DNA from 2 places in the Paenibacillus sp. FSL H8-0317 genome. Region 1 is predicted to be linked to the other one. Evidence: a T-box and tRNA genes for the amino acid it is inferred to sense, from the RefSeq annotation. Region 1 holds a T-box; the other holds one or more tRNA genes.
What was found. The T-box of region 1 lies ahead of MHB43_RS25815 (valine--tRNA ligase). A T-box ahead of a tRNA ligase gene usually reads a tRNA of that ligase, here a tRNA-Val.
Positions count from the first base shown of each region.

Region 2: it has a tRNA-Val gene. The T-box ahead of MHB43_RS25815 (valine--tRNA ligase) is inferred to sense a tRNA for this amino acid. The anticodon was not compared.

Region 1 is NZ_CP150294.1:5,755,329-5,762,991, forward strand. Features, by position in the region: gene MHB43_RS25815 (valine--tRNA ligase) at 1-2,379, opposite strand, end outside; T-box leader at 2,441-2,721, opposite strand; gene MHB43_RS25820 (LysM peptidoglycan-binding domain-containing protein) at 2,877-4,460, opposite strand; gene MHB43_RS25825 (RluA family pseudouridine synthase) at 4,827-5,735, opposite strand; gene hemL (glutamate-1-semialdehyde 2,1-aminomutase) at 5,732-7,036, opposite strand; gene hemB (porphobilinogen synthase) at 7,063-7,663, opposite strand, start outside.
Region 2 is NZ_CP150294.1:4,936,017-4,943,679, reverse strand. Features, by position in the region: gene MHB43_RS22165 (hypothetical protein) at 51-272, shown strand; gene MHB43_RS22160 (hypothetical protein) at 256-537, shown strand; gene MHB43_RS22155 (DUF3892 domain-containing protein) at 947-1,183, opposite strand; gene MHB43_RS22150 (GNAT family N-acetyltransferase) at 1,297-1,740, opposite strand; gene MHB43_RS22145 (hypothetical protein) at 1,979-2,236, opposite strand; tRNA gene MHB43_RS22140 (tRNA-Val) at 2,380-2,452, shown strand; gene MHB43_RS22135 (M1 family metallopeptidase) at 2,640-4,850, shown strand; gene MHB43_RS22130 (hypothetical protein) at 5,191-5,448, shown strand; gene MHB43_RS22125 (hypothetical protein) at 5,450-6,448, shown strand; gene MHB43_RS22120 (hypothetical protein) at 6,451-7,137, shown strand; gene MHB43_RS22115 (chromate transporter) at 7,262-7,663, opposite strand, start outside.

The sequences.
Region 1 (7,663 bases):
ACTATCGAACTCGGACGTATTACAGAAACGTTTGATGTAGTGACTGTTACGCTCAATGATGCTGGACGTCTCAGCACTATTTGCTTTGACCATCAACTCGATCTTTTTGCTCATCGGCACGTTCACTTCTGCACGAATGTTTCGAACTGCACGAATGGTATCCATGAGCAGGTTCATCTCGGCAACAGCCTCTGGGTTCTCGAGTGCAGGATCATATACCGGCCAGGAAGCCAGCGTAATGGTCTCTCCCTCATGAGGCAGATGCTGCCAGATCTCTTCGGAGATGTATGGCATAAACGGATGAATCAGGCGCATGGTCTGATCCAGCACATAAGCCAACACGGATTGTGTTTTCTTCTTGGCAACCGGATCTTCCCCATAGAAGGACAGCTTCGCAAACTCAATGTACCAGTCACACAGGTCATCCCAGATAAAGTTATACAACACACGACCCGTTTCCCCAAATTCATACGCTTCGATTAGACGCGTAATATCGCGGGAAGTTTCGTTCAGACGGTGCAAAATCCAATAATCCGCTGTACCAAGCTCTCCACTGATGTCACGTTCCTCATAGGTGAATCCTTCCAGATTCATCAATGCAAAGCGCGAAGCATTCCAGATCTTGTTGGCGAAATTACGAGCCTGCTCCACCCGTTCCCAACGGAAACGCAGATCCTGACCTGGCGTGCTGCTGGTTGAGATCATGTAACGCATTGCATCTGCGCCGTATTTCTCAATCACATCGAGCGGGTCTACACCGTTGCCCAATGATTTGGACATTTTGCGTCCATCTGCGTCACGAACAAGACCATGCATCAGTACATCCTTGAACGGAATCTCATCAGTGAATTCCAATGCAGTGAAAATCATACGTGCAACCCAGAAATATATGATGTCATACCCTGTCACAAGTACACTTGTTGGATAATAACGTTGCAGATCTTCCGTATCTTCCGGCCAGCCTAGTGTGGAGAAAGGCCATAATCCGGAGCTAAACCATGTATCCAGAACGTCTTCATCCTGTCTGAGCTTGCGTCCAGCATACTCTGGCAGCGTTGTTGGATCTTCAGCAGATACGATGATTTCACCCGTTTCCTCATCATACCAGGCAGGAATACGATGTCCCCACCACAGTTGACGGGAAATACACCAGTCACGAACGTTCTCGATCCAGTTCAGATAGGTTTTCTCAAAACGGTCTGGAACAAAATTAACCCCTTCGCCGCTCTGTTGTTTCTTGATCGCTCTATCTGCAAGTGGCTTCATCTCAACAAACCACTGTGTAGAGAGATACGGCTCAACAACAGCTCCGGTACGTTCACTGTGTCCAACCTGATGCGTGTGATCCTCAATATTGATCAATACGCCCTGCTCTTTCAAGTCTGCAACAATCTGCTTGCGGCAGTCACTGCGATCCAGTCCCTGATACTTGCCAGCCTCAGCATTCATTGTGCCGCTCTCATCCATTACAGTAATTTGAGGCAGATCATGACGAAGACCTACTTCAAAGTCATTCGGATCATGCGCAGGCGTGATTTTAACTGCACCACTTCCGAACTCTTTATCCACATAATCATCAGCGATAATTGGAATTTCGCGTCCAATGATTGGCAGTACAAGTACTTTACCAATCATATCTGCATAACGCTCATCCTTCGGATGTACAGCAACCGCTGTATCGCCCAGCATCGTTTCAGGACGCGTTGTTGCCACGGTAACGTAGCCACTTCCGTCTTTGAGCGGGTAACGCAGATGGTACAAGTGACCCTGAACCTCTTTATATTCAACCTCAATGTCGGACAGAGCTGTCCGGTTCACCGGGTCCCAGTTAATGATACGTTTGCCTCGGTAAATAAGGCCTTTTTCATACAATTGAACAAATACTTTGCGAACCGCTTGGGACAGACCTTCATCCAGCGTAAAACGTTCACGTGAGTAGTCAAGCGACAATCCCATTTTGCCCCATTGCTGACGAATGGTAGTGGCATACTGATCTTTCCAGTCCCATACCTTCTCCAGAAACTTCTCGCGTCCCAGATCATAACGAGTCAGACCTTCTTCACGCAGCTTCTGCTCCACTTTGGTTTGAGTAGCAATACCTGCATGGTCGGAACCCGGAAGCCACAGCGCATCATAGCCTTGCATCCGTTTCGTACGGATCAGTATATCCTGCAGTGTAAAATCGAGCGCATGCCCGATGTGCAGCATCCCGGTCACATTCGGGGGTGGGATAACAATCGTATACGGCTCGGCATCTTTACGCTGACCGGCTTTGAAATATCCACGCTCCATCCAGGTGGAGTACCATTTATCCTCTGCCGCCTTAGGATCGTAAGTGGTCGGCATTTCTGTTGCAGCTGATTTCTTTTCCTCAGACATGTGTCATTCCTCCGTTACTTCATCATCTTCGCCAAAAAAAACAAAAAAAACCTTTCATCCATCAAAGGACGAAAGGTTAGCTTTCGCGGTACCACCTTTGTTTCACGCCGACAGCAAGATAGACTCCACCCTCTGTCATGACGTGACACTTCAAGCAGATAACGGCTGCTACCGGCCCATCCTACCTCAGAAATAAATGACGATAGATCTCATTCATCCCTTGTATTCAAACAGGCAACTCCCGGGCGACTTCGATCAGTTGGTTCCTGCGGAATCTCACAGCGTTGCAATTCCACTCTCTGAAAGGTCATACTGTCTACTACTCCCGTTCCACGTTGTTCTTCAAAAAACCTACACACATCATACCTTGCTCGTGCGCGATAGTCAACCTGACAACAGCGGATAAAGAGCGCTGGAATGCAGGTTTAGGACGAATCATGCAAAAACCCGCAATCCTCAAGGGGATCACGGGTCATAACGAAGGCTTTAACTGCGGATTAAGGGATGTACAATATCTGACCTTCTTCCACAACCTGCTCAGATAATCGGTTATACAACTGAAGTTCCCTCGTGCTCAATTGATAACGATCTGCAATGGCATCCAGTGTATCTTCTCGCTGAACAATGCACAGTTTCACCTTGCGGAATGGGGTCTGGTCCACGATTGTTCCCAGGAACAGGTTCTTCCATTCCACATCATCAGCTGGATATGTTTCTTCCTGTACCACCCCCGCAGGAACCTCATCACCTCGCTCCACTTCAGCATCGCGTGCCGCTCTGCCCGAGGATAACAAGGAAGAGATACCTACGCCCTCTTCTTGCCGTGGTGCGGATTCTTTTTTGCTGCCAAAAGCAACCTTCAGCTCCGGCTTGTCTTCCGTCTCAGCCACAGGTTCAGGAACAAATGCTTCGTTCTGTACGAACTCGTCTACCTCAGTTGCTTCAAAAGACGGCCGGTCTTCCTCCTCGTTATCTGGTTCGGACGAAGCAAATACACCTTGCCAGTTCTCCGCCTGTGATTCGCCCGGGACATCGGCAACCGCCTGATTCTCCTGCTGAGGTACAGATCTCGCTGATTCGAAGTGCCATACCTCTGGTGCGTCCGGTACATCCCGTGCTGCCAACTCATTAGATGATTGAGCAGTAGGCTCTGAGACTGCTTGATCTGCACTTCTCGGGTTCGCAGGCAATGCATCCACGGAAGGCTCGGACCAACCCGAAGACTCATCTTCCAGAGGCAGCAATGGTTCCGACTCAGGGTAAGAAGCTAACCGATCAGCGGTCTCAGCCATAAATGACGAGATCGGAGAAGGTTCGCTATATTGCTCATTAGATGCCAATTCATCTGCATTCGCCGTCAGAGATGCGGGATCTTCGTTTGCATCAGGTTGTCTGTTTTCGTTAGCGTACTCCGCACTTTGCTCCTCGGATTGAAGTGGCTCGGCCAATGACGAATTCGCATATTCCTGCTGCGATTCTTCGCTATTCCCTAATTTCTCTTCCCTTGTGGACAGGTCAGCGAATTCAGGAGCACCATATGCAAGTTCTGCTGCATTCGCAAGTCTCTCTTCCTCACTCCGCTGGAGCAGGTACTCTTGTGCAAATGTGTTGGGGTCGCTGCCTGTCTGTGCTGCTTCATCGGAACGGTTGGATTGCTGAGCATCAGATGAGTGGACAACTGTAAACTCATCTGCTGACCACACTTGTGGCTCTTCAACAGGAAAACCTTCGATGCCTCGCAGCGACAATACGCCTGTAATGTTCAGACTGCGATTGGATAACAGATCCACGTCAAAATTTTCGATCTCAATGGAAATATCCTCAATCGATCTGACCCGGTTCAGCGGCACTGTGATCTCCACGGGAATGAAATGTTTGAGCTCCTCTGAAGCCTCATTCTCTCCTCTGTACGCACCTGTAAGTAAAAGATGCCCTCTTAAGGTGGCATGATCATCCTGCCCTATGACTTGAATGCGCGGGTATAGTTCAATCTCCTCCAATTCCTCAATCGCAGGGACTCCCTCAGACAAATGAACGCGCTCATAAATATCGAACCGCAAACCATAAGGTTGATTCAACAAAGGTGGCGTCCTCCTTTCGGCATATGTTCACCATGATCCTTCTCATGGGACTGATCCATGGTCCAAATCCTTCGTTACCCCATCTATATGCCTTGAATGAGAGGAGCATGCCACCTTTTGAAAAACCTTGTTATATATGTTCAACTCATGGTTATTTACACTGTCACTCCAATGACAGAACAAACTTCTGATCGCTGTTATCCCCAGATTCTTTTCATTCCTTTTTATAAAGGGAAAATCCGGGGATAGCTTATGCTTCCGAAGCAGCTTTCTTTCAGAAAGCTTTTAGGCGAACGCTTTGCTTCTTCTGGTTGTTTCTGTCCTCTCTGTTTTCGTGTAAATAGTTAGTCGAACTTATATAGTGTATTAATAATTTTGACGCTCACGCTCTGCCAATTGTGTAAAATCGGACGGCCATGGGTCGTTCACTTCAATCATCGCTCCGGTTAAAGGATGACTAAACTTAAGCATCTCTCCGTGAAGTGCTTGTCGCCCAATGGCATCCGCTCTACCTCCATACAATGTATCACCAATAAGCGGGTGTCCAGCGTAACTCAGGTGTACACGAATTTGGTGTGTACGTCCTGTATCCAGCTTCAATCGTATAAGGGTTGCTCGTTCCCATACTTCGACGATCTCCACATGAGTAACCGCTTCCTGTCCACCTTCGGAGACACGCCTGCGCTGTTTGTGATGTCTGTCCTTGCCAATCGGAGCATCAATTTTGTGGAGTTCAAGGGGGATTTGTCCACCTGCAATGGCTACATAATGGCGGCCAATCTCTTTGCGACGCATCGCTTCATCCAATTTGGCGAGGGCAAAAGCATTTTTGGCATACAGAACAGGTCCGGTTGTATCCTCATCCAGTCGATGAACATGGCGTACGCTTGCCTGAATTCCGTTCATTTCATAATAGGAGGCAACCACATGATCCAGCGTGATGGCCTGATCAACACGGCTTCCATCCGGATGCAGTTTCATGCCTGCCGGTTTGTGCATAACCAGACAGAAATCATCCTCATACAATACATCCACATCAGCCCAGCGTGGCTCAACATCGATTGGCTGGGACGCAAAAAGGGCCAGCCGAAGCCGGTCCCCTGCAAGTTGTATTCCTCGGTTTGCTTTCAGCTGACGAAGCAGTTTCTCCGGAAACTGAAGTTCAGACAATAACCATTGCTCTGCGGCCATCGGTTTGTCCAAACTGCCTGTTACGGCTCTCCCTGGCATCAACTCAAGCCATTCCCCGCGGCGTTTCCAACTTTTGATGGTCATAACGATTGAAGAGCTTTACGATTCGCCTCAATCGTATCGTCAATATCCTGCTCCGTGTGCACACCAGAGACAAACATACCTTCGTATTGCGAAGGCGCAACACTCACACCATGATCAATCATGGCCGCAAAATAACGACGGAATTGATCCGGATTGCTTTCTTTGGCAATATCATAATTGGTTACTGGAACGGCACTGAAGAATGGACAAACCATGGAACCCACACGGTTAATGGTTATCGCAATACCCGTCTCAGCTGCATTTTTCTCGAATCCGGCTTGCAAACGTGCAGACAATGTCTCCAGACGGTCATAGACCTCTGGTGTTAACAATTTGAGCGTTGTATATCCTGCTGCCATAGCCAGCGGATTTCCGCTCAATGTACCCGCCTGATAGATCGGTCCTGTAGGAGCAATCTGTTCCATCAGATCCCGGCGACCACCATAAGCACCAACCGGGAGTCCGCCACCGATAACTTTACCCAGACAAGTCAGGTCAGGTGTAACCCCATACCGTCCCTGAGCACAGTTCAACCCTACGCGGAAACCAGTCATGACTTCGTCAAAAATAAGCAAACTGCCATATTGGGTCGTCAAACTGCGCAGTCCCTCAAGGAAACCGGAAGCCGGAGGAACAACCCCCATGTTACCTGCCACAGGTTCCACAATAACAGCGGCCAGTTCTTCACCATAACGTTCAAAAGCAAGCGTAACGGACTCCAGATCGTTATAAGGTACCGTAATTGTATTCACAGCTACACCTTCAGGTACACCTGGACTGTCCGGTAGACCCAGTGTTGCAACACCTGAACCCGCCTTGATCAGCAAACTGTCCGCATGTCCATGATATGATCCTTCAAACTTCAGAATTTTACTGCGTCCGGTTACCCCGCGTGCCAGTCGAATGGCACTCATCGTTGCTTCCGTACCGGAATTAACCATCCGCACGATATCGATAGAAGGTACACGCTCACAGACCAGTTTTGCCATCTCGGTCTCCAGCAAAGTCGGTGCACCAAAGCTTGTTCCTTTCAAAGCTGTCTCACGCAAAGCTTCTACAACGTCAGGGTGTGCATGCCCCATAATGAGTGGGCCCCACGATCCTACATAGTCAATAAAAACATTGCCATCAATATCGTAGATTTTGGACCCTTCGCCGCGTTCTGCATAGATCGGAGTAAGTCCCACCGATTTGAATGCGCGTACAGGGCTGTTCACACCCCCGGGTATGTACTGCTTCGCTTCCTCAAACGCGCTACGTGAGCGCTCATCCTTGCGACGATTACCTTGTTGTGCAGTCATGATTATCCTCCTTAATGTCATTTATTTTATTTCTCAGCCAACCAGCGTGAAGCGTCTTTTCCGTAGTAGGTAATGATCATATCTGCACCTGCGCGTTTCATGCTGAGCAGGATTTCCATGGCAACTTTTTTCTCATCGATCCAGCCTTGAATCGCCGCCGCCTTCACCATGGCATACTCGCCACTTACATTATAGGCAACAAGCGGAAGATCAAATTGATCCTTAATCGTACGCATGACATCAAGATAGGAAAGGGATGGTTTTACCATCAACATATCCGCTCCTTCGAGCACATCCGTCTCTGCTTCACGCAAGGCTTCACGCGCGTTCGCCGGGTCCATCTGATATGACTTGCGGTCTCCGAATTGTGGTGTGGAATCCGCAGCTTCACGGAATGGACCATAGAATGCAGATGCATATTTAACAGAGTAGGACATGATCGGAATATGACTGAATCCATTCTCATCCAGTCCCGCGCGGATCGCTTGTACAAATCCATCCATCATGTTGGATGGTGCAATAATGTCCGCTCCTGCTTTGGCTTGAGACACTGCCGTTTGCACGAGCAGATCCAGTGATTCATCATTTAATACATCTCCGCAGATGTGGCCGTCAATCTCCACGGTG
Region 2 (7,663 bases), 820 kb from region 1:
TTCGCATATAATATAAAATACAAACAAACGTTCTTATCGGAGGGATGATTATGCTAGGGAAATATATTGGCCAGATGGTGGAGCTTGTCTACATGGATCGTGCAGGGCAGATTACGCAGCGACAGATTCGAATTAACAGTGTACGTGGCGGGATGATTAGAGCATCAGCGGGAAAAGAAGGCTCACCCCGAACATTTCTGGAGCAAGGTATTCTGGCATGGCGTCCTGTTACCGATCTGAATGGGGAGGTAAAGTATGCTGAACGACTTTGAACGCAAGATTTTGCGTATTATGGTGAACTATGCAGGGCAACGGCGCAGGTTGCCACGTATGGATGAACTGGAGAACAAGACAGGACGAAGCAGAGCTTACATTCATGAGTCATTGCTGGAGCTTGAACGCACCGGGCACATCGCCTGGGAGAACCGGTCTACTCTGGAAGGGATACAGATTTTGCAGGCATGGGAACAAGTACAACAGCCGGTTCACAAAAGCCAGCCTTCCGGGGACTCCGTAAAATATTTTACGGACTATTAGGGTGTGCTTTCAAACTTAAGCAAGCTATACGACGATGATGGAGGTCAGCATCTAAACAGCCTGGCAGTCCAAGTTGGCTGATCCTGGTGAATGAGCAGATGATTTCTAAGGAACACAGGACGTCTTATTTGGCCTTCCGTTCCTCCTTTTTTAAAATTGTATGGAACATCAGACAAGTTACTTCCCGCAACCCCCTGACAAAAACGCTATAAAAGGCCAAAAATTCTGATATAGCGTGTCTCAGATTCCTTAGATCTCTAAGGTGGCTTCAAATCCTTGAATAAGACGCCTTAGATTCGTCGTGGGTCTGAGTTCGGCTTTCAGTAGGTTTGAAGGCACTTTCTAGGAACATAAGAAAACACCAACCCGGGTAACCGGATCGGTGCTTATTGTGTCATGTGCATCTATTTTAGAAATGGGGAAGTTGGTCCAGGTTGTTGGTTGGGTCACCGTCGGCATCGCCGCGAATGTACATTTCGCCATCCTTGCCTTTAAATACATTCACACCGGCAATAGCGCCAGCCTGTACTTCTGTAAGGGCCTGCTGATAATCCAGTACACGTCCTGCTGAAGTCTGAAAGGCTGTCAGGTCACCGTCACCATTTTTTTGCACGGCTGTGAAACTCTCGCGTGTTGTTTGATCCATGATGTCACACTCTCCTTATATGACCAGATAGGAATCTGCTTACCTGATTAGCCTATCCTAATTCATCGGAAGTATGCACCATATGCTAATAAAGACCTGCCAACGCGGAGGTTTTACAGGCTCTTTCTCATACGAACATGCAGAATATCTGCATCATAAAAAGGTTCTTCCGAAATCACTTCATAACCCAGTTTTTCATAGAATTTCTGTGCCTGACACTGCGCATCCAGTACAGAATAGGATAAGCCGAGTTCACGTGCCAGCTCCTCCATCGCGAGCAGAAGCACACGTCCATAACCAAATGAACGATGAGATTCAAGCACCGCAATCCGCTGCATTTTGGCCGTATCCTTGCTGTAATAGATCAGACGTCCTGTGGCTACAGCTTGCCCATCCGTACTTAACAATACATGATGCACATCTGGACTGATGACATCATATTGATCAATCTCAATCTCCGCAGGCACCTGTTGCTCGATCACAAAAACGTGATGGCGAATTCCCAGGGCTTGCTCCAGTTGTTCTTCTGTTGATACATAACTAATCTCAGCTGCCAATTCCATTCCTTCTTTCTGCTCTTGCGCGACATATCAGACTGAATTATACAAAAAAATGTTTTTCCTGTATAGTGAAGTCTGGAACATACTGGGAGAGGAGGGGGTAGTGATGGGCATGACAGGCATCATGGTAATTACATTGCTAATGTCGGCGGGAATGATTACTCTGTTGTATTACGTTACGAAGAAAGCATACTCACGCAGGTGGGATGAAGATGAGTAATTCACCTGTTAACCTTCACGGCAAGACTTCACTGCTTCCTCGCGGAGAATATACATCTTGAATTACAGAATTGGAGTACACGTCCAGCCAGACGGGCAGAGACTCACCATTTTCATTGGGCTGTTGTAATTGTTGGAATTGTACCGTATGTTCATCCCTCTCCAAGCCACAACCAGTAACGGTTGTAATGAGAATCACAAGCCCAACGCAGGGGAAGAAGCATTTGGTAAATGTATGTTTATTGGATCTTGACCGTTTTGTTATGTTTCTCATAGGGAATTCACCTCGTTGTAGAAATGGTAATCTTTCCTTTATTGTGTACCATTTCGGGTGAATTATAACCAAATAAATCATTGACAATGAACACGGTTACTTGATATGATACTGTTACTTGATTGGGAAACAATTATATACATGATCTGTTAGCTCAGCTGGGAGAGCACTATCTTGACAGGGTAGGGGTCAGTGGTTCGAGCCCACTACAGATCATACACGAGAAGCCTTACAATGTAAGGCTTCTTTTCTTTTTTTACATACAAATAGGAATGCGATTTGCGATAGTTTCAGTTTCTCTCCTCTTTTTAAACAAAACTTAAATAAAACATAAATTCAGCGTAAGGTTCGTCTTCTATACTTGGTTCTGAGGTCAACATAGAACAGGAGAAGGAGAGAACTTATGAATTATTCAAACCCATTTACATCAAAGTTAGCCAGAGTAGGGATCGCGGGTACACTGGCTTTAATACTGGCAACAAGCCCACTTGTCAACATGGGGGTTGTTGCCGCGGAAGCAGACCTAGCGCCTGTATCTACAAAGATACATAACACTCAGAAAGACTCTTTAGAGCAGACCCCGATTCAATACCAGATCCAGGCTCGGTTGAATGAGAAGGACATGACAATCCAGGGGAGCGAGATGGTAACGTATCGCAACACAAGCAAGGATGCACTCCAGCAGTTGGTCCTTCATACATATGCTGATGCAAACCTCTCCAAGTCTACACAGGCGAGCATGTACCAACAGCATAATGAGAAGATTAGTGAAGATCATCCGGAGAAGACAGCGGAGGACTTTCTGGGTGGCATCGATATTCAGGCTGTAACCGCAGATAGCCAATCACTAGGCTTCCATAAGGAAAACCAAGCGTTGACCGTGCAGTTGAAAGAGCCCGTTCAACCAGGCGAATCGGTATCATTCCAACTGGAGTTTCAGTTGAATATACCCTATGGCTCACAGCGAGTGTCCTACTACAAGGACATGATCAATGGTGCACACGGGTTCCCGGTGATGTCTGTATACGACGAGGTTAAGCATCAATGGAACAAGGCACCGTATAGTCGAACATTTGAGAGCGATTATTACACCTCATCGGACTTTAAAGTTCAATTAAATGTTCCTGATGAGTATCAGGTAGCCATGCCGGGCACGATCACCACTCAAAACAGTACAGAACATGGTCGTAAAGTTATTTCTGCTGTGGCCGAGAATACAAGGGAGTTTGTATTCTTTGCTAGCCCAAACCTTCAAGTGGAGAGTGTTACCCGTAACGGTCTGACGGTGGAATACTACTATTACAACGATGATCCATCCAAGAAAAAGATAGTTGACCGCTACATTAATCAGGCATTCAAGGTCATCGATTTTTATAGTGAGAAATATGGCAAGTATCCCTATCCAGAGTTCCGAATTGTCGAGACGTATGTACAAGGCGTTGCCGTGGAGTATGCGAGGCTCATTCAGATGGGACAGATTCAAAATGTTGCTGTTCCAGAAGAAGATACAACATTTGTTCATGAAATAGCGCATCAGTGGTTCCATGCATTGATCGGTAATAACTCGGAGACAGAATCCTTCCTGGATGAAGGCTTTGCTGATTTCTCCATGGTGTATTTTGCCGAGAAACAGGGAGACAAGCTAAATGGGTTCAGATCCATACAGTTTGATACTGCGCCCGTAGATATGGTCATTGCGTCAACAAACGATGAAGCTGGGGATTTGGCAAGTTTGGTATATTATCAGAAGGGGCGACAAGCGATCTATCAGCTTTACCGTTCCGTCGGTGAAGAGAAATTTGACGAGTTCATGAGGACATATTTCAAACGCTACGTGTACCAAAATGCAACGGTAGAGGGGCTGCTCCACACCATTGAAGATGTGCTTGGTAAGGAAGTACGTACAGAAATGCAAATGGCCCTATATCAGCCTAACTTTGTCTTAAAGCCGGAATACCAATTATCACAGGAAGAGACCGCCGCCTATGTACATGACATGTTACAACTACAGTATCAGGCTGTCATGAGAATGATCCCTAATCTGCCTTATGAAGTAATGAATCGATTGATGGACAAAGTCCTTCAAGGCGAGGAATTAACCATTGTACTCAGCGATCAGGTGAGTAAGCTTGCAACTAAACAGCAGGAAGATATGGTTAATCAGTTGATCGGATTCCTTGATATGACCGGTATGAAATACGACGTTATACGGGATCGCAAGGAACTGAAGCAAAAGATGAAAAAAGAGATCGGCAACAGCAACCTTATTGTCATTGGCAATGCCAAGTCAAACGGATTGGTGCAGGCTTTAAAATCCAGCATGATCGATCGGGCGAAACAGACAGGTTTTCCTTGGAAAAATACCATGAATGAACCTCTCGCTGCTGGTGCATATGTTATCAAACATCCCTATAACCAGAATCGATTGATGCTTCATTATTTTTGGAATGAGGATCATCTGAGTGATGCGGCATATGAACCTTTTAAGCTGAAAATACAAGAGTCTGTCGGATTCACTAACGATTTTTACCAATACTATCTATTGGATTACCAAGGCAAGGAGAAATCCAATAAAAAAATAGCGAATCCCATATCTTCATTTTTTGCGGAGTAATAAGTCATTGGTTTTAAAAAGTGAAGAAAGCATCCCTTGTAACACCACGAAATAATTGTTTAAGAGAACATCTATATTGCAGTTTCTTCCTCTAATCAGGTTAGCCAATTGTTATTGGTTAGCCTGTTTAGTCATTTTAACAAAAGCAAACCGATGGTTGCACAACTCACTCCCCTCCATAGAAAAAATATAACCTTCAAAAAGTCTAAAAGGAGATAAAATTTTATGTTGTTTTGCAAACCAGTCTTGGAATATTAGGCCTTAAAATGGGCATGATGCTTTAACAGAAAGGTAACTTCATGAATATACTTATGGTGAGAAAACAATAGGAGGGATTAATATGAAGGATCAACATTATCCTGGCATGCCATGGAAAGAGACAGTCACTGATCACAACGGTAAGGAAAGCAAAGGAATTAACAAAATGAAAGCGTATTCATATAATACAGGCATTCGCTCTATCATTCGTGTTATTCAGGGGCCGGCTGCGAATATGGGTAATGTTGTTGATCTCTCAAATCTACTAAAGGGCGCATCGGAATTAGTATACTTCTCTCCATTGGACATTGTCACCCTGCACGTTAAGGAGGTTGTGTAACATGTCAATGGTTGAAAAAAATATCCAGGCAGAACAGACTGCTAATGTCACAGCCAACAGTTTCACTTCACCTTATGATTATTGCGATGCAGAAACCAGACGGATGTACACGCCTCAATTTGATAAAAAAATGGACAATCCTATCTATACCGCTGCAATGGCGGGTCTGCAATCGATCTATTGGTTTCGGGCGATCAAGGTAAAAGGGCTTATCCCTGATGCAAAAGCAGATTATTATGCTACGTATTCTACCAACCATAATCAAATCGGAGGAATTGGACTAGCCTATTCGAACAGCCCGACAGGACCATGGACCAAACATGGACAAGTGTATCTCGATACCGTGGTTGGGAATTCGACGGAAACTCCATTTGTGATCTGGAACGATGAAGAACAATTGTTCTTTATGTATTATCAACAAAACGGTCTAGGGATCAATCAATCAACGGCACTTGCGACCTCTGTAGACATGATCAACTGGACAAGAGTGGGTTTGATTTTGGACAAACCTCCTGGGTTCCCTGGTGATGGTCATACCGGTTACTTCTCGTGTTTCAGAAATGGCGGCAAATGGATCGGTTTCTCGGTGATGGGCGGTGGTGACTTTGGTCGTAAATGTATCTGGCATTCACATGACGGACGTAGCTGGTTAGCTGATCCAAGGCCATTAATGGGTGGGAATGATGCCACTTTAAGTGCAGGAGAAAACATTTCGAGACCCAATGCTGGTGTATTTATGTACAAAGGGAGTATGTGGTGGCTGGGTATGTTATCAGCTTATGCTTCCGGTGGGGTTACGACAGTAGCTCGGCCTGCCATTGCCAAGATCAGCGCAGACTTTCGTCAACTGCTGGACAAACCTACAGATATATATTTTCCGGCATTGAATTGGGAAACGACCAATATGCAATCCTTGATGGTGTCCGTTATGGACGGCGTAGTGTACGTGTATTACAATACCGATCATAATATCGGTGTAGCCTATTCGGTGGGGGTGTAGAGATGGTTATACGTGATGCAGCGGGTCAGATCGTGCCCTTTGGAAAGGTTCACAAACAGCTTGTGGCCGATTTTCTTTACGGAACGTTACCGGATTGGGTGGAGGTGGTGGGCACCCCTACGTTTGAGCCTTTGCCCGACAGAGGGACCATAACCGTTACAACACCAACAACGGCAGGAGCCACAGCAGAGTTGAAAATGAAACATCTGATTGACAGCTCGAAAGTAACCGCAATTGCAATCACTTTGGAAGCGCTACAATTAAACGGGAACATTGGAATCTCAGTTCAGGTGGGCATTAAATCGAAGGATAGCAAGGCCGGAATCACCTTTTTTCAAAATGTAAATCAGAAGTATGGTATGGTCCGTGCCTATAAATCAGATGGAACGTACACAGATTTTAATCAAAACATGGTGTTCTTCACCACACATGGTGTAGCAGGAGATGAAGCACAGAACCGTAAGAATCTCACTGTGCTGCTCTGTACCGGATTACAGTTCTCACCGGGGTTCGAGAGACCGTCCGTATGGCTTGGTGCGGATGATCAATATGGCGGTGTTGCTGCTGACCTTAGCGGGGGGGTGTTCCAACATGGAGAATTGCAGTGTCTTTTGAAACTAACTACAAGTAAGGCAGAGGCCAAGTATTTCAAATGTGCACAGATGAAAGTGGATATCTGGAGTAACTGATTGGAATGACAAAGAGAATAAATAGATTATCTGCATGGATAGGTGAAAGATATACTTGAAGTAATGTGGTACCTAAACACGGACGCTTTGAAAATGAAGTGCAGTGTTTGGGTACCTTTTATATTTAGAGAAGGTTCATGATTGTACCGCCTGCTGCACCAGCAACGACAACGATCCACGGTGGTACTTTCCAAAAAACGAGCATTAGAAACAACATACATACCAGTGCAAAATCAACAGGAGTTAGGATCGCAGTTGTCCAAAGTGGATCGTACAACGATGCTAACAAAATACCTACAACAGCTGCATTAATTCCGATTAATGCTCCTTGGATTTTTGAACTTTTACATAAAGAATTCCAGAAGGGCAATGCGCCTACGATCAGAAGGAACGCTGGCAAAAAGATAGCAATCGTTGCAACCAAAGCACCGGGAATCCCACGCATCATCGCTCCTAAATAACTGGCAAAGGTGAACAATGGTCCGGGTACAGCTTGTGCTGCTCCATATCCCGCCAAAAAGTCGGA